3 regions of the Thalassolituus hydrocarboniclasticus genome follow, and region 2 is predicted to be linked to each of the others. Evidence: predicted binding sites of a transcription regulator. Region 2 holds the regulator's gene; each other region holds the start of a gene.

The links. The regulator LexA, encoded in region 2, represses DNA repair genes until DNA is damaged. The targets are predictions, from matches to a motif close to TACTGTNTANNTANACAGTA.
Region 1: a site for LexA is predicted at 5,083-5,102, ahead of uvrD (DNA helicase II). Genes of this name have one in related genera too.
Region 3: a site for LexA is predicted at 4,581-4,600, ahead of HUF19_RS01570 (peptidase inhibitor family I36 protein). Genes of this name have one in related genera too.

Annotation. Positions count from the first base shown of each region.
Region 1 is NZ_CP054475.1:169,107-176,799, reverse strand. It holds gene HUF19_RS00795 (class I SAM-dependent rRNA methyltransferase) at 1-673, opposite strand, end outside; gene HUF19_RS00790 (HDOD domain-containing protein) at 788-1,666, shown strand; gene HUF19_RS00785 (TRAP transporter substrate-binding protein) at 1,716-2,804, opposite strand; gene uvrD (DNA helicase II) at 2,851-5,049, opposite strand; gene HUF19_RS00775 (SIS domain-containing protein) at 5,236-6,090, shown strand; gene HUF19_RS00770 (PA3496 family putative envelope integrity protein) at 6,371-6,556, shown strand; gene HUF19_RS00765 (ammonium transporter) at 6,634-7,693, opposite strand, start outside.
Region 2 is NZ_CP054475.1:2,388,727-2,396,419, forward strand. It holds gene mfd (transcription-repair coupling factor) at 1-981, shown strand, start outside; gene HUF19_RS10550 (peptidoglycan binding protein CsiV) at 978-1,790, shown strand; gene HUF19_RS10555 (dihydrofolate reductase family protein) at 1,798-2,331, shown strand; gene HUF19_RS10560 (S-methyl-5'-thioinosine phosphorylase) at 2,415-3,161, opposite strand; gene nagZ (beta-N-acetylhexosaminidase) at 3,213-4,304, opposite strand; gene HUF19_RS10570 (L,D-transpeptidase) at 4,289-4,831, opposite strand; gene HUF19_RS10575 (TetR/AcrR family transcriptional regulator) at 4,880-5,524, opposite strand; gene lexA (transcriptional repressor LexA) at 5,791-6,390, shown strand; gene HUF19_RS10585 (cell division inhibitor SulA) at 6,423-6,869, shown strand; gene HUF19_RS10590 (hypothetical protein) at 6,983-7,234, opposite strand; gene HUF19_RS10595 (DUF6586 family protein) at 7,356-7,693, opposite strand, start outside.
Region 3 is NZ_CP054475.1:391,074-398,766, reverse strand. It holds gene HUF19_RS01595 (acyl-CoA dehydrogenase family protein) at 1-107, shown strand, start outside; gene HUF19_RS01590 (enoyl-CoA hydratase/isomerase family protein) at 119-925, shown strand; gene HUF19_RS01585 (acetyl/propionyl/methylcrotonyl-CoA carboxylase subunit alpha) at 922-2,871, shown strand; gene HUF19_RS01580 (SDR family oxidoreductase) at 2,904-3,788, shown strand; gene HUF19_RS01575 (enoyl-CoA hydratase/isomerase family protein) at 3,803-4,522, shown strand; gene HUF19_RS01570 (peptidase inhibitor family I36 protein) at 4,766-6,481, shown strand; gene HUF19_RS01565 (CLCA_X family protein) at 6,604-7,464, shown strand; gene HUF19_RS01560 (sensor histidine kinase) at 7,636-7,693, shown strand, end outside.

The DNA.
Region 1 (7,693 bases), 1.8 Mb from region 2:
GCACGCGCTTGCCTTTAACCAGACGGTTCAGCTGTGCGCGGTTTTCACGGTGATCATAGAACCAACCGGTTTTCTGACCGTGAATCACCGGCGCCATAAAGCGGGTATCGTTTTCTACCAGCGGCGCACAATCGTCTTCCAGCGCGCCCTGAATCACTTCCACGTACTCTGGCAAACCTTCGACCGCGCGCAGCTTGCCATCGTTTTTCAGCACGATGCACTGTGGTTTGGCGACTTTATTGACGGCATCAATAATGGCCTGACGACGCAGCTCCATTGCCACACTGGAAATCTGGATCACCACCACATCGCCAAAACGGTCAATCACCAGCCCCGGCAGACCATCGCTGTCACCAAACACCCAGCGGTAACAGGACTGCGGATACCACAGTTCACGGCCACTCTGTGCGACCTGCAGGCGGTGCACGATCAGAGAGGTATCCAGCGTCTGCTTGCTGTCGCGGCTGAACAGCCGTGCACAGATCAGTTGTTCCGGACTGACCACAGCAACTCCCAGCGCTTTGCCGTTGGCGGCTTCGACCACAACCTCAGTACCGGCGGTCATGTTTTTCAGTGGCGTAACAGCGATATCCACTTCATTGCTGTATACCCACAGGTGACCGCCTTTCAGACGGCGTTCAGCCTTGGCTTTGAGTCGCAGTGTCGGGAGCATGGTTCACCTCTGAGGCCGGTTACAAAAAGGAGCGCATTATACGCATGCTCTGACAAACTTCCCCAGAAAGCGGTGCTATTCTTGATGACATTCTTCTCCCCCCGTGGACTGGCTATGCCTCAGGAACTTTCAGAAGAGCAGATACTGCACATCATGCAGGGCATTAAAATCCCGCCGCAGCCACAGATTCTGGTTGATCTGCAGATGGAACAGTTTATGCCCGACCCCGATCTTGGCCGTATTTCCAAACTGATCAGCCAGGATGTCGGTCTGTCCGGTACGGTTCTTAAAGTAGTGAATTCGCCTTTTTACGGCCTGAAAAACCGTATTACTTCCGTTGCTCAGGCGGTCAGCCTGATTGGTCTCAACAGTGTGGTGAATATCATCAATGGCTTATCCATCAAGAGTCAGATGAGCGACGAAACCATCGTTAATATGAACCGCTTCTGGGACACCGCCAACGATATTGCTCAGGTATCGACTTCCATTGCCAAGCAGGTGGGTTACCCAAATCCGGATATGGCCTATCTGCTCGGCCTGTTTCATAACTGTGGTATTCCGCTGCTGATGGCCCGCTTCGATAATTATCTGCAGGTGATGGAAGAGTCTTACGCCCACCCGGAACTGCGGGTAGTGGATGTCGAAAATCAGCATCTGAACACTAACCACGCGGTGATCGGTTATTACACCGCCAAGTCGTGGAATCTGCCTAAACTACTCTGTGATGTTATTGCCGAACACCACAGCGCTTCGCGTTTTTTTGCCGCCAACAACTACAAAGATTCGGAAGGAAAAACATTGCTCGCCATTCTCAAACTGGCTGAACATATCTGCGGAAATTACCGCATACTTGGCCGGCAGTCAGAAGACCTGGAGTGGCAGAATATCGGTAGCGAGGTGTTAACCTATCTCGGTTTGGGTGAATACGATATCGAGCAGATGGAAGCGAATTTTGAAGAGCTGGGAATTGGCTATAAGAATTATCGATACTAGTCGGAAGCTGAGCGTCTGACGCCAGACCTCCGGCGTCAGACTTGCACTATCAATCCCGCGCGTTGATATAGGCCTGCTCGCTCACCGCATGGTAAGCCTTCACCTGATCACGGTAGTTTTTGTACGAGTTATAAACCTTCTGCGCCAGCGGATCAGCCGCCGACACTTCAGCCACTACCTGCTCCGATAACACCTGCAGCTTACTCAGCACATCATCCGGAAATGCGCGCACATCCACGCCGTGCTTTTCTTTCAGCTCGGTCAGCGCGGCCTGATTACGCGTGGTGTATTCGGCCAGCATATCTTCGTTAATGGCTTTGGTTGCCACACGCACAATGGCCTGCAGATCTTTCGGCAGTTTTTCAAAGGCGGTCTTATTAATCACAAATTCCATCATCGAACCCGGCTCGTGCCAGCCCGGATAGTAATAATGTTTAGCGACTTTATATAAGCCAAATGCCAGATCGTTATATGGGCCAACCCACTCGGTGGCGTCGATGGCACCGGTCTGCAGTGAGGTGAAAATTTCACCACCCGGCAAGGTCACCGGCGTACCACCGGCACGGGCCAGCACTTCACCGCCCAGACCCGGAATACGCATTTTCAGACCTTCAAGATCGGAGACGCTGTTAATTTCTTTATTAAACCAGCCGCCCATCTGCACACCGGTATTACCACCCGGCAGCGGTAATAAATTAAACGGCGCGTAAACCTCTTCCCATAATTGCTGACCACCACCGTACTGAATCCAGCCATTCATTTCCTGCGCTGTCAGACCGAAAGGTACCGAGGTAAAAAACTGTGCCGCAGCGGCTTTGCCCTTCCAGTAATACGCACCACTGTGACCCATTTCGGCCGTGCCCTGAGATACCGCATCGAACACCTGCAGTGCGGGAACCAGCTCGCCGGCACCGTAGACTTTAATCTGCAGACGGCCGGCCGACATATCGTTCACCATTGTCGCGAAACGCTCTGGCGCCGTGCCAAGACCGGGGAAATTTTTCGGCCAGGACGTTACCAGCTTCCATTTAAAGGTTTGCTGCGGTGCAGCCACAGCGGCTTGTTCTGCATCTTTCTGGCAGCCACTGAGTCCGGCGATAGCCACTACGGACAGCAGCAGGGTCGTCAGGCGTTTCATATTCCGTTTGCTCCTTGTTATTGTTTCAACCGTATTGTGTTCTGAATTAAAGTGCATCCAGTTTGGCAAAGCTGGCCACCAGCCATTTGCTGCCGGCGTCATCAAAATTAACCTGTACCCGCAGACCGCTGCCCTGCCCTTCAAATTGCAGCACGGTGCCTTCTCCGAACATTTCATGATAAACACGCTGACCCAAAGAATAAGGCAGATTACCGTGGACAAAAGACGGCTGCTTCATTCTTGTTGAAGGATCACGGGCCGTCAGCGGCCGGCTGACACTGTTTTTCAGCCGTACTTCGGCAATCAGTTCGGATGGAATTTCGCGGATAAAACGCGATGGCGTGCTGTAATTTTCCTGGCCGTGTAAACGCCGGCTTTCAGCATGGGTAATAATCAGTTTTTCCATTGCCCGGGTAATGCCGACATAGGCCAGACGGCGTTCTTCTTCGAGGCCTTCGGCTTCGTCCATCGACATTTTATGCGGGAATAAACCTTCTTCCAGACCGGCCAGAACCACCTGCGGAAATTCCAGACCTTTAGCCGAATGCAGCGTCATTAACTGCACAGCATCTTCGTATTCATCGGCCTGACCATCACCGGCATCCAGCGCGGCACGATCAAGGAATAATGCCAGCTCATTCGCTTCGGCATCATCGTTGTCGTCGGCATTAAAACCATCGTCGCTTTCAAACTGGCGTGCGGCATTAATTAATTCTTCAAGGTTATCGAGGCGCGCCTGGCCCTTTTCACCTTTTTCTTTTTTATGGTGTTCAATCAGACCACTCTGATTAATGACCTGATCGACAATTTCATGCAGCTCCAGCTCGTCGATACCGACGCTCATTTCCTCGACCAGATCGAGAAAACTCTGCACCGCCGCACTGGCACGTTTCGGCAGCATGCCATGCTGTACCGCCGCTTCTGCCGCCGCCCATAACGAGCTGCCCTGGTCGCGGGCATAGCTGCGCAGAATATCCACGGTTTTTTCGCCAATCGCACGCGCCGGAACATTAATAACACGCTCAACCGATGCGTCATCCTGACGGTTCAGTAATAAACGCAGATAAGCGAGGGCATTTTTAATTTCCAGACGTTCATAGAAACGCTGACCGCCATAAATACGGTAAGGAATACCGGCACGCAGCAAGGCTTCTTCCAGCGTACGCGACTGTGCATTGGAACGGTACAGCACCGCCATTTCGGCACGCTGACGGCCACTGCGCGCCCACTCATCAACCTGATCGGCGATATAACGCGCTTCATCCTGCTCGTTAAAAGCGCTGTACAGCTGGATGGTTTCGCCTTCTTCACCTTCGGTGTGCAGGCTCTTGCCCAGACGCCCGGTATTGTTGGCGATTACCGCGTTAGCCGCTTCCAGAATGGTTTTGGTCGAGCGGTAATTCTGTTCCAGCTTAATGAGTTCGGCGCCGGGAAAATCGTGCTGGAAATTACGGATATTATCGATGTTGGCGCCGCGCCAGCCGTAAATAGACTGATCGTCATCGCCCACTGCCATCACCGATACACGGTCACCGGCCAGCATGCGGATCCAGGCGTACTGGATATTGTTGGTATCCTGAAACTCGTCGACCAGAATATTGCGGAAGCGCTGCTGATAATGCTCCAGTAAATCCGGGTGATGTAACCACAGCTCATGCGCACGCAGCAGAATCTCACCGAAATCCACCAGTCCGTTCTGCTGGCAGTTATCTTCATACAGCTGATAGACCTGCTGCATGGTGCGCGAAAACGGATCGGCCGATGGCATCACATGCGCCGCACGGCGACCTTCATCTTTCTGTTCGTTGATAAACCACTGAATCTGCTTCGGCGGATAGCGGCTGTCATCGATATTGTTGGCTTTCATCAGGCGCTTGATCAGCCGCTGCTGATCGTCGCTGTCGAGAATCTGAAAGTGCTGCGGCAGCCGTGCTTCGCGCCAGTGCAGCTTCAGCAGGCGGTGCGCCAGACCGTGGAAGGTTCCGACCCACAGACCATTCGCCGGTATCTGCAGCAACTGCTCCAGACGGCCTTTCATCTCTTTGGCGGCCTTGTTGGTAAAGGTCACCGCCATCACTGAAAACGGCGAGACATTTTCCACCTGCAGCAGCCAGGCAATGCGATGCACCAGCACGCGGGTTTTACCCGAGCCGGCGCCGGCCAGTACCAGCTGATGGCGTGAACTTGCAGCCACCGCGTTGCGCTGGCCGTCGTTTAACTGATCGAGAAGTAATGAAATATCCATGGCGTGCGAGTCTATCAGATGCCGGGGTAAAAATGCTGCTGTTTTATACAGTATCCTGCCGTATTCGCCGCCGTGATAACGCCACCACTGCGGCCAGATTCTGTCTGCGGCCAGTATTCCATAGGCTTCACTGCAAAAAGCCCTTTATAATTCCCCACTTACCAGCCGACACCAGGAAATCCTGTTGTGAGAAACAGCCCGATTCTGGCCGAAATCGCCGCCGCCATCCCCAGCCTGCGCAAGTCTGAGGTAAAGGTTGCCGAGTACGTGCTGCGTGCCCCGCAACAGGTGATGCATATGCGCATCGTCGATCTGGCGCAGGAAGCACAGGTCAGCGAGCCGACCATTGTGCGTTTCTGCCGTGGTATTGGCTGCAATGGCTTTCAGGAGTTTAAGGTGCGTATCGCGCAGGAAATGGCGATCACCAACAATATCGGCCAGTTCGCCATCATCGAAGACGACAGTATCGAAGATATCTGCGACAAGATCGCCGACACCACCATTCAGCGTCTGCATCAGGTTAAGACCCAGCTGCAAAGCACTCAGGTGGCTGCCGCGGCCAATGCTATCAGTAATGCCCGACGGGTAGAGTTTTACGGTTTTGGCGCTTCCGGCGCGGTGGCTATTGATGCCCAGCACAAGTTCTTCCGCCTGCAGGTGGCCACGGCGGCCTACAGTGATCCGCATATGCAGTCGATGTCGGCAGTTACGCTGAGCGAGCAGGATGTGGTGGTGGCAATTTCCCAGAGTGGCCGCACCAAAGATCTGCTGCACTCGGTACAGCTGGCCCAGCAACACGGCGCGATGGTAGTCAGTCTGGCACCTGCCAACACCGCTCTGAGTGCGGCCGCCGATCTGCCAATCAATATCAATATTGAAGAAGACACCGAACAATTCACACCGATGACCTCGCGCATCGCCCACCTGATGGTGATCGATATGCTGGCCGTTGCGGTAACCCAGCGCCGCGGACCTGAGTTTGCCGCCCACCTGAATGCCATCAAACGCAGCATCAAATCTTTACGGCTGGAATCTGACTAGTCAGTCAGGTTCCAGATTTTACGATCAGACGTTTTACGCCACTTCTTATAAATGCCGCTGACTTTTTGCTCAGTACATTTCCCTGTAAATCCCTCTCAAGAAACAGCTGCGGATGCTATGCCACGATTTCTGCGGGCTGAGCGCTATACAGGGTACTTTCGTACCGCCTGAGTGCCGCTGAACAGAATTTGGCCTGACCAGCGATTACTGTCATTCTTTTGCAACCAATAAAAAGAAAAATCACAGCAGGATTTACTGTGATCAACCAGAGGGAAAGATAATGGAAGCAGCAATGAAATTCGAAGCCCACGAAGAAGTTGTCTCCTTTGATCAGGAAGGCAAAGTCGTTGTTAATAAAGACTCCCAGATGTCGAAAAAACTGATGGCACGCCGTGCCATTGAAGCCCACCTGGAACGTAAGCGTCTGGAACGCGACCTTGAAGATTTCTACGCCGAAGAAATCTGACTAAACAAAATCCAATAAAAAAAGCCGGTCAGTTTCCTGACCGGCTTTTTTTATTTCAGCTGTCGCTGAGCAACCAATTATTTATTGGTGAACTCAGGGTAAGCTTCCATACCGCACTCAGACAGATCAACGCCTTCGTACTCTTCTTCTTCAGTCACACGCAGACCCATGATGACTTTCAGCAGCATCCAGGTGATGAAAGAAGCCGCGAATACCCATACAAAGATCGTTGCCGCACCCATCAGCTGACCGCCGAAGGTAGTGCCGTCTGCAGTAGCCGGTACAACCAGCAGACCGTACAGACCAACCACACCGTGTACAGAGATAGCACCAACCGGATCGTCGATTTTCATTTTATCCAGAGTCAGGATAGACAGAACCACGATCACACCACCGATCAGACCAATAACAGTCGCAATGAAAGGAGTTGGAGTATCAGGGCTTGCAGTGATAGCAACCAGACCAGCCAGAGCACCGTTCAGAGCCATAGTCAGATCCGCTTTGCGGAACAGAACGTAAGCCAGAACCAGAGCACCGATCAGACCACCAGCAGCCGCTGCGTTGGTGTTCATAAACACTACCGCTACTGCGTGAGCGTTACCGATATCACCCAGTTTCAGTACAGAACCACCGTTGAAGCCGAACCAGCCCATCCACAGGATGAAAGTACCCAGAGTAGCCAGTGGCAGGTTAGCGCCAGGGATCGCACGGATTTCACCATTAGGACCGTACTTACCTTTACGGGCACCCAGCAGGATCACACCAGCCAGCGCTGCAGCAGCACCTGCCATGTGTACGATGCCGGAACCTGCGAAGTCTTTGAAACCAAAGTCATCAGCCAGGCTGTACATACCGAATACAGAAGCACCACCCCAGGTCCACGCGCCTTCCATCGGGTAAATAACCGCAGTCATCACTACCGCGAAAGCCAGGAAAGCCCACAGTTTCATACGCTCAGCAACAGCACCGGATACGATGGACATTGCAGTCGCTACGAACACAACCTGGAAGAAGAAGTCTGAAGCGCCGGAGTAGATAGAACCACCCTGGAAGCCATCTTCACGCGCCGCGAAATCAGCCAGTACTGCAGCAGAATCCACTTCGGTGATACCAGACAGGAAGTAACCGCCGCCGTAC
Region 2 (7,693 bases):
GAGAAAACCGCCCGCGAATTAAGCGAAGCCATTCCCGAAGCACGCGTGGTGGTCGCACACGGCCAGATGTCCGAACGCGAGCTGGAACGGGTGATGGGCGATTTTTATCACAAGCGCTTTAACGTGCTGGTGTGTACCACCATTATTGAAACCGGTATCGACGTGCCGTCGGCCAACACCATTATTATTGAGCGCGCCGATAAATTCGGCCTTGCCCAGCTGCACCAGCTGCGTGGCCGCGTCGGTCGTTCGCACCATCAGGCCTACGCTTACCTGCTGACTCCGCCGCCGAAAACCCTGACCAAAGACGCCGAAAAACGCCTCGAAGCCATTTCGGCCGCGCAGGATCTGGGCGCCGGCTTTATGCTCGCCACCCACGATCTGGAAATCCGCGGCGCCGGTGAGCTGCTCGGTGAAGAACAGAGCGGCCAGATCGAAACCATCGGTTTTACCCTGTATATGGAAATGCTGGAACAGGCCGTAAAAGCCATGAAATCCGGTAAAACCCCATCCGCGGATCTGTCACTGAATCAGGGCGCGGAAGTAAATCTGCACATTCCGGCACTGATTCCGCAGGATTATCTGCCCGACGTTAACAGCCGCCTGACACTGTACAAGCGCATTGCCAGCGCGCGCGACGACAATGAGCTGAAAGAACTGCAGGTAGAAATGATCGACCGTTTCGGCCTGTTGCCGGATGCCGTCAAAAACCTGTTCCGTCAGACCTCATTAAAACTGAAACTGACCCCCCTCGGTATTGCCAAGCTGGATGCCGGCGAGCAAAGTGGCCGCATTGAATTTGCCGCCGAAACCAATATCAACCCTTTCGTACTGGTAAAACTGGTGCAAAGCAAATCCGGCACCTTCAAACTCGAAGGTGGTCATACCTTGCGTTTCAACCTCAACATGACCAGTATCGATCAGCGCTTTAACCAGATCGATCTGGTATTAACCGAATTACAAAAGGACCCTAATCTGTGAGCCAGCTGTTTTGCCGTGCCTTTCTGCTTCTGTGCTCTGTTGCCCTGCCCTTATCGGCCAGTGCCGCGCCCTGGTATCGTGTAGAAATGATCCTGGTCGCCTACGAAGACGAAAGCCTGATTGATCAGGAACTCTGGCCTGAAGTGCTGGAAACCAGCGCCAGCGAGGACAATGAATCCGGCAGTTTACAGACCGAAGCGGATACGGCACCCGACTACACCTGGTGGCTGAGTCCGGCCCGCTACCAGCAACTGCATAATGCATTATTTGCAGGCTTTGGTTTTGCCCGCATCCCGAAAGCGGAATGGCCTGCCCCTTTGCAGCCATTGGCCGAACTGAAAATGGCCAATGAAGCCGAACGCATTAATAAGCGCAGTGATATGAAAGTGATCTGGCATCAGGCCTGGGTGGAACCCATTCAGGAAGAAGGCCAGGCGATCCGCCACAACCTGAATGTACGCCTGCAGGACAAACTGGATATTCAGCTGACCGGTAGCTTTGAGCTGCACCGCAGCCGTTACCTGCATATCAATACCGATTTACAGGTACAGCAATACGAAATCCACGAACCGGCCGAACTGAGTGCGCTGACCTTACCCGCCAGCGATAACCGCGCCGATTACCGCAGCGATCTGCTGGCCCAGACGGATATGGAAGCGTCCATGGCGGTTGATTTACCAGCCCCTATCCGCGCCGCACGGGTACAACAGAGCCGCCGTATGCGCAGTAACGAGCTGCACTACATTGATCACCCGATGCTCGGCATTGTGCTGAAAATTATTCCCGTTGAACGTGCAGAAGACCTTTAAGCCGACCATGAAAATCCGCTCCTTTATCGCTTGCAGCCTGGATGGTTTTATTGCCCGGCCGGATGGTGCACTCGACTGGCTGGAAAATCCGGCCTTTACCATCGCAGAAGAAGATTTCGGCTATGCGCAATTTATGGCCGGCACCAGCTGTCTGGTAATGGGGCGTAATACGTTCGAAAAAGTCCTCACCTTTGGTGAATGGCCCTATGAGGGCACACGCGTGATTGTGCTCAGCCAATCGCTTAAAACCCTGCCGGAAACACACCGGGATAAAGCAGAATTAAGTGCCGAGTCACCACTGACCTTAACCGAGCGTCTGCAGCGCGAAGGCGAAGACTCACTCTATATTGATGGCGGCCGCCTGATTCAGTCGTTTCTGCGCACCGGATTGCTCAACGAGCTGATCGTGACCCGTGTTCCGCTGCTGCTGGGCCGCGGGATTCCGTTATTCGGCGAACTGAACGGTGATATCCTGCTACACCTGCTTGCCAATAAAAGCTACGCCAATGGTTTTGTGCAGAGTCATTACCGTATCGGTTGAGGCCCACTGATATAAGAAATACCAAATAAAAAAGCCCGGAAATTCCGGGCTTTTTTGTCTATCGGCTTCAGCAAAAAGGTTATTTAAACCCGCTTCAGCGTCGCCGCCAGCAAATCACGCACCTGCTGCATACCGCCACTTAATACTGCGCGGATTTCATCCATGGTAATTTCGCCTTCGCTTTTACCGGCCGCGGGGTTAACCACCAGACAGATACTCGCATAAGGAATACCCAGTTCACGCGCCAGAGCGGCTTCCGGCATACCGGTCATTCCCACCAGATCACAACCGTCTTTTTCCAGTCGGTTAATCTCAGCGATGGTTTCCAGACGCGGGCCCTGAGTCGCAGCGTACACGCCAAAATCACACACCGGCAAAGCAATATCGGCGGCGGCAGAAATTAAAGCCTGACGCAGATTTTCATCGTAGGGATGCGTCAGGTCGATATGATCCAGCGGACGGAATTCACCATCAAAAAAGGTACCCTCACGCCCCCAGGTGTAATCAACCACCTGATGCGGAACCGAAATTGCACCGGATTGCATGGCCGGATGAATACCACCGACAGCATTTACCGCAATAATAGCCTCTGCCCCCTGCTCCTGCAGCGCCAGTAAATTTGCACGGTAATTAATTTTATGCGGCGGTACAGCATGCGGGTGTCCGTGGCGCGCTAAAAACAGTACGGTTTTATCATTCCAGCGACCTTCCTGAACCGCTGATGAAGGCTGACCCAGCGCCGTGCTCACATCATGGCTGGCGGTAATTTCCGGACCTTCGAGTTGGGTTAAACCGGTGCCACCAATAATGGCTATTTTGTTAATGCTCATATCATTCCAACGTTTTCAGACGGCGTTTTTAAAGGCACCGTTATTCATTATTCAGCGCAGCTTTTCCAGCTGCAGCAAGATCGCCGAGCGGCGTTCGGCCAGCATGTTCTCTGAAATATCACCTGCTGCTCCCTGCAACCCGCCTACCGAACCCTGTAGCTCTTCCGAGGTCCCTTGCAATCCGGTAAGGCTCAGCGTCTGCCAGCCCGGCTGTTGTAATTGTTCACGTACAGTAAGGATGACTTGCTGCGCGGCCGGGCGGTCATTACACACCAGCAGCGCATTGGCACCGGCACGCATGGCACAGCCGGCACGTTCGGCGTAACTGCCAACACTGGCCGCACCGGCCATGGATAAATCATCACTGAAAATCACACCATTAAACTGCAGCTCGGTGCGCAGAATATTCTGCAGCCAGTGCGCAGAAAAACCGGCGGTATTGTCACTGTCGACCGCCGGATAAATCACGTGGGCGGGCATAATACCGCTTAACAGCCCCATCGACATCAGCACATGAAAAGGCTCGATATCGTTATTCAGTTCAATGCGCGAACGAGTGTCCACCGGCAGCGCCAGATGCGAGTCTGCGGCAATGGCACCGTGACCGGGAAAATGCTTGCCTACCGCCAGCATGCCGGCCTCATTCATACCACGCACAAAGGCGGAAGCCAGCGCAATAACGGTCGCTGCATCATGAGCAAAGGCACGATCGCCAATCACCTGCGACACATCGGTTTCAATATCCAGCACCGGCGCAAAGCTCAGATGCACCCCCTGCTGACGCAGCTCGGCGGCCATCAGCCAGCCCAGTTCATGGGCCAGGGTCAGCGCTTCTGTGCTGTTGTGCTGATATTCTTTTTCCAGAGCCAGCATTGGCGGCAGACGGGTAAAGCCTTCACGGAAACGCTGTACGCGACCGCCTTCCTGATCCACGCACAATAATAAATCCGGGCGCAGGCTGAGAATATCGCCGGTCAGAGCCTTTAACTGCTGTGGCGACTGATAATTACGCGCGAAAAAAATTAACCCGCAGATTTCCGGCTGCAATAAAAATTCACGGTCGGCAGCGGTTAATTCTGTACCTTCAATATCGGCAACCACACCGATACGCTGGTTCAGATTCTGTATTACAGATTGCGGCATGGAATCCTCGAAAAACTGTGTGGCTGAATCCACACCGGCGTACCGGCACTGACCAGTTCAAATAATTCAGCAATATCACTGTTACGCATACGGATACAGCCATGAGACAGTGGCTGGCCCATAGGTTCAGAATCCGGCGTGCCATGGATATAAATATAACGGCGCATGGAATCGACATTGCCCATACGGTTGACGCCGACTTCCAGTCCCTGCAGCCAAAGAATGCGGGTTAAAATCCAGTCGCGCTGTGGTTGCTGTAGCGCCAGTTCAGGCGAATACATTTCACCGGTCGGGCGCCGGCCAACGAATACGGTGTTCAGTGGCAAACCGGCACCAATAGCCGCACGGACACGGTGCCAGCCACGGGGGGTACAACCGGAATTTTCCTGCTCACCGGCACCATTAAGCGCCGTGGAAACCGGATACAGGTGGCAGATACCGGCGCTCGACACGCGCAGTACCTGATCGGCAATAGAAACTTCTATTAATGTTTGCGGTAACGCAGATTGCGCAGCCGTGGGCGCCATAGCAAAGGCCTGTTGGTAAAAAGCGAAAAACGGAAAGCCCGGCTCCGCTCAACCAGCCTGATGCGGAGCGTTAAGACCGGATGCGAGGAAAGGTATCAATTTATCAACAACCTGCGCAATATCCGATCCCTTACCCAGATCGTGTTCTGCCATCGCCGTCAGTGAATCGGCCCCCGACAACGTAAACACCGTCGCCCCCAGCATAAAGTGAATACGCCAGAAACGGTCTTCATCGGAAAGCTCAGGCGTCGCCGCCGTCACCAGACGCATAAAGGCTTTAAACACCGGACCGTATTCTTTCTGCAGAAAACGGCGTAAATGCCCCTGCCCCTGGGTGTAAGCCAGCCCCAGCAGACGCATAAAGATCCCCAGACGACGCGGACTGTCATGCCCGGCACGCAGCGCCGTCTGCGACAGCAGCATTAATATGCCGGGTAATTCCGGCACCTTGCCATCCAGCCGCGCCTGTACGGCGTCCAGCTCACGCTCCAGATCTTCGCAGAATGGCGTCAGGAAACGGGCAAACACCGCCTGAATCAACGCTTTCTTAGAGCCAAAATGATAATTCACCGCCGCCAGATTCACTCCGGCCTTGGTGGTGATATTCCGCAATGAGGTCTCGGCAAAGCCACGCTCCGAAAACAACTCCTCTGCCGCATTCAGGATACTTTTAACCGTATCTTTCTGTGCCATAACCCTGCATCTGCCCTATCACGCTGTCGCGGCTTTATTGCCATCGCCGACAGTACAAAACAACTGTTTCAAACATACGTTTAAAACGAGATTTAGGCAACCCCATATACGGCCAAAGGCTAAAAGCCTCATACCATCATCCGGGCCGGTGCAGCAGCAATGCATCCACAGCAATCCACAGACCTCTGACAACAGGGGTTTACACTGGATAAAATACTGTATACATTTACACCATACTGTATGGATCAACAGACTGGATAAGCATCATGATCAAGCTCACGGCACGACAACAGCAGGTTCTGGATTTCATCCGCTCCTCACTGGAAGATACAGGGTTTCCGCCCACCCGCGCCGAAATCGCTGCCGAGCTGGGCTTTAAATCGCCTAACGCCGCAGAGGAACACTTGAAGGCGCTGGCACGTAAAGGTGCGATTGAGATTATGCCCGGCGCTTCCCGCGGCCTGCGCATTGTTGAAGAGCAGAACCCGGGTCTGCCGATCGTTGGCCGTGTAGCCGCCGGTGAGCCCATCCTGGCTCAGGAACACATCGCCGATTACTGCGAGATTCCACCCAGCTTCTTCCGCCCTTCTGCCGACTTCCTGCTGGAAGTTCATGGCGACAGCATGAAGAACATCGGCATTCTCGACGGCGACTACATTGCGGTGCACAAGGCCGAAACCGCCCGTAATGGCGAAATCATTGTTGCCCGCGTCGATAACGAAGTAACGGTCAAGCGCTACGAGAAGAAGCGTAATCAGGTGATTCTGCACCCGGAAAATGACGACTTTAAGCCGATTGAAGTTGATCTGCGGGAAACGGAATTTGCCGTTGAAGGTTTATACGTCGGCGTTGTACGCCGCAGCTAACAGCAACTGTTCACAGGTTCGGGGTGATTGTTATGCGTCAGTTATTACTCGGAATGGAAGAAGCCGGCTTATCTCTCAGCAGCCAGCAACCAGGCAGGATGGCCAGAGTCAGCACCAGTGCGCTGCGCGGCAGTCTGACCGAGGTCATCGTCAGTGAAGGCGGTGCCATTCAGCCCATGCATTTGTTGCCGATGCTGGCACAGTGCAATGCGCACAAGCGCTGGCTGATGTGGCTGAGCCCGCACCGTCCGATGAATAAAAGCTGGCTGGAAAGCATGGGCCTGCAGCATTCGCCGGTGATTCATCTCGATCTGTGCAATGACACCCAACTGGCCCTGTGCAGCAAAGTTCTGGCGGCCGGCAACAGCCATATGATTGTTGAATGGCAGGGAGAACTGAGCAACCACGAACGGCAGATCATCCGCCAGCAGGCCGACCAGAGCGGCAGCCATGTGGTGCTGATTCAGCGCCGTCCCTGAAGTGCAGCAAACGACGAACACAAAAAAGCCCTGATTTTTATCAGGGCTTTTTTGTGTTTTCAGCACAATTTCATACGCACAACGGTGGGCGATTCAATACCGCCAGACACCATTCAGTGCAGTCGCTGCTGATACTCAGGGGTGTCAAAGTCTTCGCGCTCAACTTCCATACCGGAAAGCTCGCCGACTTTACGCACTCCGGCTTCCAGCATCACCCGCGCAACATCCATATGATGCGCCTGCAGGCTGGCCTTGGCATCTTCGGAAAAATGAATACACACCAGTGCATCGCTGTCCTGATCGTCAGCACGACGCAGGGCGATATCACCATTGGAAAGTTCTACGATTTCAAAAAAGCGCGCCATAACCGCCTCTCAAAACTGGGCGCGGGAGTGTATCACAGGATGTTTTCAATAGCTTGAACGACACACAGAACCGTTAGTAATAAAAAGTAAACGGCTCTGCATAAATGCACTCAGCAAGGCATCAGCTTTCCTGACGATTGGCGCGCTGAGCTTCAATCAGGCGGGTCAGATCCTGCAGCCAACCGGCAACCGGCGACTGCTGCGTCGCCACCAGCGCAATTCTGCCCGGAGCCTCAACCGTCTGCACCGCCGCTGCCGGCTGATTCATTCCGGCCGGACGTCCCTGAGCATCTGCCGCCGCCAGCATCTGCGCCAGCCAGGAAAAGCCGTTCTCCGCCAGATGCTTAAGCTCGCGCATTTCGCCGGTGATCAGCGGCGTATTCTGCAGCAGTGATTCCAGAGAGCTGACAGGCTGACGATACGCCACCATATCCCCCAACTCTGCCAGATAAGACAGCC
Region 3 (7,693 bases), 2.0 Mb from region 2:
TCTACCGCGATAACCGTCTGGGTTCTATTGGCGGTGGCGCTGACGAAATTATGCTCGGCATTATCTGCAAATACATGGGCATTCTGCCTAAGCGTAAAAAATCCTGAGCGGAGGCGGTATGGAATTTACAACCCTGCAACTTGAGCAGCAGCCCGCCGTCTGGCGTGTACGCCTTAACCGTCCGCAACTCGCCAACGCGATGAGCCTGACCATGGTAGAAGAACTGCTGGCGCTGATGAACAGTGCCCAACAGGCCGACTGCCGTGTGCTGGTGATTGAAGGTAATGGCGATCATTTCTGTGCCGGTGGCGATATTAAAGATATGCAGGCGGCCGGTGGCGACAGCGCCCGCCTGGCCGAATTTAATCGCGCCTTTGGTCATATGATCGAAACCGCCAACCGCTTACCCGCAGTGGTTATCTGCGCCTTAAAAGGCGCTGTGATGGGCGGTGGTTTTGGTCTGGCATGCGTCAGCGATCTGGCCATCGCCAGCAGCACTGCCCGCTTTGCCTTGCCGGAAACCTCGCTGGGTATTTTGCCGGCGCAGATTGCGCCTTTTGTGGTGCAGCGTATTGGTCTGACCCAGGCACGCCGTCTGGCATTATTCGGCAACCGTATACATGCTGAAGAAGCGCTGCGTTTAGGCATTGTTCATCAGTTGTGTGCCGACAATGACAGCCTTGAAGCTGAAGTAAATAACGCCATTCAGCAGGCATTAAAATGCGCACCGGCCGCCACCGCCAAAACCAAGGCACTGCTGCATGCGGTCGCCGATGCTGAACAACCGCTGGCGCAATTACTGGATCAGGCCGCACAGAATTTTGCCGCCGCCGTCATGGGCGAAGGACGGGAAGGCGCAATGGCCTTTATGCAGAAGCGTCCGGCTGCCTGGGCTCAGGTCGCTGTGCAGGAGGAAAAGGCATGAATAAAATTCTGGTCGCTAACCGTGGCGAAATTGCTGTGCGCGTATTGCGCAGCGCCAAAGCCGCCGGTTACGAAACCGTTGCCGTTTACTCAGAAGCCGACCGCAACGCACCCCATGTACAACTGGCCGATCAGGCAGTGTGCATTGGTGCCGCCGCCGTTGGCGACAGCTATTTAAATGCCGCACGGATTATTGCCGCAGCACAACAGACCGGTGCCGACGCCATTCATCCGGGTTACGGTTTTTTATCTGAAAATGCCACCTTTGCCCGCAGCTGCGAGCAGGCTGGTATTATTTTTATCGGCCCGTCCGCCAGCGCCATTGAATTAATGGGCAGCAAACGTTTATCGAAAATTGCCATGATCGAAGCCGGTGTGCCCTGCATCCCCGGCTATGAGGGTGCGGACCAGAGCGACGAAGCCCTGCACAGTGCAGCGCTGGCCATTGGTTTGCCGGTAATGCTGAAAGCCTCTGCCGGTGGTGGTGGCCGCGGTATGCGTCTGGTGAATGATGCTGCGACCTTAAATGAACATATCCGCTCGGCCCGCTCCGAAGCGCAGAATGCGTTTGGCAGTGGCGAATTAATTATCGAAAAAGCGGTGCTGCAACCACGCCATATCGAAATTCAGGTATTCGGCGATCAGCACGGCAATGTGGTGTATCTGGGCGAACGCGACTGTTCGGTACAGCGCCGTCACCAGAAAGTGGTGGAAGAAGCGCCATCGCCGTTTGTGAATAACAGCCTGCGTAGTGCAATGGGCGAAGCCGCCGTAGCCGCCGCGAAAAGCTGCGGTTATTACGGTGCCGGTACGGTGGAATTTCTGGTCGATGCTGAGCAGAATTTTTATTTTCTGGAAATGAATACCCGTCTGCAGGTCGAGCATCCGGTGACCGAGCTGGTTACCGGACTGGATCTGGTTGCGCTGCAATTACAGGTTGCACAGGGTGAGACGCTGGGCTTCACGCAACAGGATATTACCCTGCAGGGCCACGCCATTGAGGTGCGTTTATACGCCGAAGATCCGGCCAATAATTTCACCCCGCAAACCGGAAAACTATTACTCTGGCAGGCCGCCGATCAGCACAGCATTAACGATGGTATCCGTATCGACTCCGGTATTCAGCAGGGCCAAAAGGTTACCCCGCATTATGACCCGATGCTGGCCAAGCTGATTGCCTTTGGCCGCAACCGCGAAGAAGCACGGCGGCGTTTATTGCGCACCCTGCGTGAATCGCATTTGCTCGGCATTGCCGATAACCGCGCCTTTTTAGCCGCGATTCTGGCTCACCCGGCCTTTATTAACGGTGAGGCAACCACCGCATTTATCAGCGAGCACCTGAGCGACCACGCCAGCATGCAACCGCTGCAGCCTGAGCTTAATGATCTGGCACTGGCGGCGGCATTAATCGCTGCGCCTCAGGGTTTTACCAGCAGCCACAGCGCGGCACGGCCGCTGAAATTAAAACAGGGCGAAACGGTATTTACCCTCAGCATCCGCCGTGACGGCCAGCAATTGCTGGTTAACCATAACGGCGAAGAGTGCGCCCTGCGCCTGCTGGAAAAAACCTCAGACCTGCTGTGTTATGAAATTGATAATGTGCAGCAAAGCATCGCCTGGGCGGAAGATAACGGCCAGCTCTGGCTGGACACGCCGCGTGGTAACCTGTGCTTCAGCGATGTCACGCTGGTCAGCAGCCGCGCCCAGAGCGCCGGTTCCGATCAGGTGCGCGCGGCGATGGACGGTGCCATTGTTACCGTACTGGCCGAAGCCGGCGAACGCGTAACGAAAGGCCAGACACTGGCAGTACTGGAAGCCATGAAAATGGAACATCCGTTAAAAGCCGGTGTGGATGGAGTGGTGCAGGACATTCTGGTGCAGGCCGGAGATCAGGTAAAAGGCCGCCAGCTGCTGATTCAGCTACAGGCGGATCAGAGCGTAGAATAATTCTTACATATTAATAAAAACAGGAGCTGAGCATGGCCAGCCTCAACAATAAAACCATTATTATTACCGGTGCCAGCCGTGGCATCGGCCGCGAAATTGCACTGGCCTGTGCCCGTGACGGCGCCAATATTGTGATTGCTGCCAAGTCCGACGAGCCGAATCCGAAACTCGAAGGCACCATTCATTCCGTAGCCCGCGAAGTGGAAGAAGCCGGCGGTCAGGCGCTGGCGATTAAAGTGGATGTGCGCAGCGAAGAAGACGTCGATAACCTGATTGCAAAAACCGTTGAGCGTTTTGGCGGTATCGATGCCATCATCAATAATGCCGGTGCCATCGCGCTGGCCGGTGTGGAAAGCACGCCGCTGAAAAAACTCGATCTGATGATGCAGGTAAATTTCCGCGCGGTGTTTCTGCTCAGCCAGAAAGCGTTGCCACATCTGAAAAAATCCGACAATCCGCATATTTTAAGCCTGTGTCCGCCACTGGATATGGATCGCCGCTGGCTGCGTAACCATTCGCCTTACACCCTGACCAAATACGGCATGTCGATGCTGACGCTGGGCATGTCGGACGAATTCAAACGCTATGGCATCAGCGTTAATGCATTATGGCCACGTACCGTTATTCACACCGCGGCAACCTCATTTGGCGGTAAGCAGTCTTTTGACCGCGCACGTAATCCGCTGATTATGGCCGACGCCGCTCACACGCTGCTGCAAACCAGCGCACGTGAAGTCACCGGCCAGTTGCTGATTGATGAAGATTTTCTGCGCAGCCGTGGCGAAACCAATTTCGATCAGTACCGTGCCAACCCGGACAGCGATAAAACCGATTTAATGCCGGATTTATTTGTCCAGGCGCCGGATGCCTATGTTTATGGCGAGCAACCACCACTGGGCGGCTTAAACGAAGAATAACGCAGGAATTAGCAATGAGTCTGATCAGTTTACGCAGCGATGACAGCGGTAAGGTTGCCATTATCTCCTTCGATAACGGTGCCAACACTCACAATCTGCAGTTTGCCCGGGAATTTGAGCAACACCTGCAGACGGTGGAAGATAATATCGATTTTAAAGCGCTGGTGATTACCTCATCCGATGAAAAAAGCTGGAGCCAGGGTCTGGATGTGCCCTGGCTGATGGGCTCCATTCAGGGTGGCCAGCATGATGATGTGAAAGAATTTATGCACACCATGGATCGTTGCCATGCACGGCTGATGCAGCTTCCTGTGCCAGCGATTGCCGCCATTAACGGCCATACTTTTGGCAATGGCTGTGTGATTGCCTGTGCCTGTGATTTCCGCGTTATGCGCAGTGACCGTGGCTACTTCTGTTTTCCTGAAGTGGATATGAGCATTCCCTTTGTACCGGGTTTAATTGATGTGGTGCTGAAGAGTCTGCCGGCGTATCGCTACAACGATATGTTGCTGACCGGCCGCCGGGTCGGCGCGGCGGAATTACTCGCCGATAACTTCCTCAGCGCTGCGTTTGAAGGCGGCGAAGCGGTACTGGAAGGCGCACTGGCCTTTGCCCGCACCTTTAATAAAAAACGCACTATTTTTGCCGAGCATAAAAAGCGCTTTCACAAGCCGGTACTGGATGCTTTGCGCGAGAAAAACCCGCCGTTTATTGATGCCATGAAACTGCTCTGAGCAGAGCGCTGAACCGCTGACGCGAACGCCTGGCCAGCCGCTCTCTGCGGCTGGTTTCTTCTGACAATTTCATCAGTTTAAATTCTGCTAAAAAAAACAAGACCATCGTCTCATATTGTCATACCTCCTTCACAACCACAGGTCTAAGATAGTTCCGGCATGGAAGCTTATCTCCGTTGAGTGATCTCACGCCGCCACCGGAGAACAACAAAAATAACTCTCCACTCTCTCTGTGAGGTCGGTATGAAAAAACCTTCTGTGCGCGCGCTGACCGCCGCATTATTGCTGTCGGGCACCGCGCTGGCAGCCCAGGCCGAAGACAAAGTCTGTCTGTATGAACATGCAGAATATCAGGGCGCCGAATGGTGTTATGGCGTTGGTGATAACAGCTGGATCGGCTCTTCCCGCAACGACAAGGTGTCGTCCATTAAACTGTACGGCAACAGCTATATCGAGATTTTTGAGCACGGTAGTTTCGGCGGTAAACACAGCCGGGTGATGGCCAACACCTACAAAATGGGCAATATGAACGACGGCATCAGCTCATTTAAAGTGCGTAACCGCAACAGCAATGATTTTGCCTGTTTATTCGAGCATCCGGGCTTTCGCGGCACACCACACTGCTTGCAGGCCGGTGAAGGTGAATCCGATCTGAATAATGTGTTACTGGGCCGTAACAAAGCCTCTTCGCTGCTGGTTGCCGGTAAAGCCAATGTCGAGATTTTTAATTACCCCGGCTTTAACTACAGCAAAGAAAACCGCATCCTGACGCGCAGCACGTCCAATCTGGAAGAGCGCCCGGCGAGCTGGACTGAAGATAATATTGATTCTTTCCGCGTGACGTCACGCGTGCCTACCGCGCAGGAAGCCGCGATCGATATTACCGAAGCCGCCGGTTACCGCAGCCCTATCCGCGAAACCAATGCCCTGGCTTCACACAATGCGTTTAACAGCACCGCGTATTTTGGCGGTCAGCTGATTCCCGGACCAAACCATCGTCGTGCGCTGATCGAACAGTTACAGCTGGGCGTGCGTTTCTTCGAACTGGATGTCAGCAAAGGTGGCAGCTACACCAAGGTCTGTCACTCAGTTGATTGCGGTACCACCTTTACCACCACGCTGCGCCGCATGCTGGGTGAAGTGGACAGCTGGCTGAAAGGGGCCGACGCCAATGACGTGGTGTTCTTCTTCCTGCAGGACGACATTAACGGTGACAGCGCGGGTTACCAGCAGTTGCAGCGTGATGTCGAATGGCTGGGCGATATCGTCTACACCGCCGGCAGTTGTCAGACCATTCCCTACGACCTGACCTTCGAACAGATCCGCGCCCAGGGTAAGCGCGTCTTTATTTATAAAAGTGGTGGTAACAACGGCTGCGATATTGCCAAGAGTGTTGCTGTTAACTTTGAGCAAAATAAAGGCGTCAGCGGTCTGAACGTTTACGAAAATCACTTTAACAGCAGCCGCTATGTACGCTCACAGGAATGCATTAATTATTTCTGCAACGACAATGTCAGTGCCGCAGAAGCGCTGATTGGTCTGCAGAATGGTATCAACGCCTTTGGTCTGGATATGCTGGAAGAAGGTGATATCGACGGCAACGGCGCACGCCTGAACAACCAGCTCTGGGCCGTAGGGCCGGAAGGTGCAGCTTCTGCCTACAGCAATGGCAAAGTAGCCCGCTTCCACGCCAGCGGTAATCGTTTTATGAGCGTTGCCGGCGACAGCAGCCTGAACTATGCCTGCCGTAACAGCAGTGGCCAGTGGGCCATCACTCAGACGATGGGTAATGCCGCTAACGGTACCGCCGCCTGTGCCGCTGAATATCCGGGCTACGCCTACACCACGCCGGCCAGTGCTTATGAAGCCCGCCTGCTGCGCGATGCCATCACCTCTGGCAGCGACGTGCATGTGAACTTTGCGGTCAGCAATGGTCAGTGGTTGCCGGATCGCTGGTAACAGCGTCTGCCGCTCGGCTGTGACCTTAAAATCCCGCGCCTGCGCGGGATTTTTTATTTCCGCTACAGCACAGAAAACTCTGCAGGCATAATGCTGTTTCCAAAGACAGCAGCCAACATCCGATGCGCAAATCAGGCAAGCCGACCACCGCATTAACCGAGCGCAGTTTTTATCGCGCCGGCCCCGACCATCGCAGCGTACTGGGTGGCGTGATTCCGGATTTCCTGACCATTCGCCAGCTGTTTGATTTTCGCGGTGTGGAAATTGGCCGCTGGGTAAAACAAAGCGAACAGGAATACGCCGCCGCCTGTTTCTACGATGCCTTGTGCGATTTAACCCAGATTCTCGCCGGTCAGCCATTACCCACAGCAAAAGCCCTGCGCCTGCGGCGCGAGCTGATCTCGTTACGCGGCACGCTGGCATTGCAATATGGCCGTGGTGGCCGCCCTGGCGTATCGGCTCATTATTCGCCGCTGCAACGCAGTTTTGCTTTAGCCAAAAATGCCGGTCCCGGCAGCATCGCTCACGAATGGTTTCATGCTTTCGACCACTACATCGCCGCCAAAGCTTTTACCGATGCTCCGGCTATGAGCTTCGCCTCGTCCCTGTGGCTGCAGAATAAAAGCGCGATTGACCACCCGCTGAATGCCTTATTGGGTGACTGCTTTAAAGCCATTCTGCTCAGTGCTGATGGTAACGATCCCAGCCCGTTGTTTATTGCATCGGCCACGCAGGATAAAGCACTGAATATCCACTACTACAGCCAGCCGGAAGAACTCTGCGCCCGCGCCTTTGAAGCCTTTATTCAGGACGCCGGCATCAAAAACGGCTTTCTGGTAAAAGGCAGTAAAAAATCCGTGGAAGCGCAATCAGGCCTGTATCCACAGGATGAACAACGCCACGCTATCAATCTGGCTTTCGGCCGCTACTTCTCCGCCCTGTGTCAGGCATTGCTGCGTCAACCTGCAGAATCCAACCATTGATCTGAAGCATCCGTACCGCCATTTCATGCAATCTGGCTGTTGTTGTCCGCCCTGATAAGCCTCAGGATAGACATAAGGCAGCGCATTGCCGGCCACCCTCAAATGTAACGAGTTGAAAAATATTGTCTTTGGCACTGGTACTTTTGCCAGAGCTGAGGCAAAGGTTACCCCATGTTATTCGATATCCGCACTCTGGTTGCCGTAATGGCAATTACGACCTTTGTCAGTA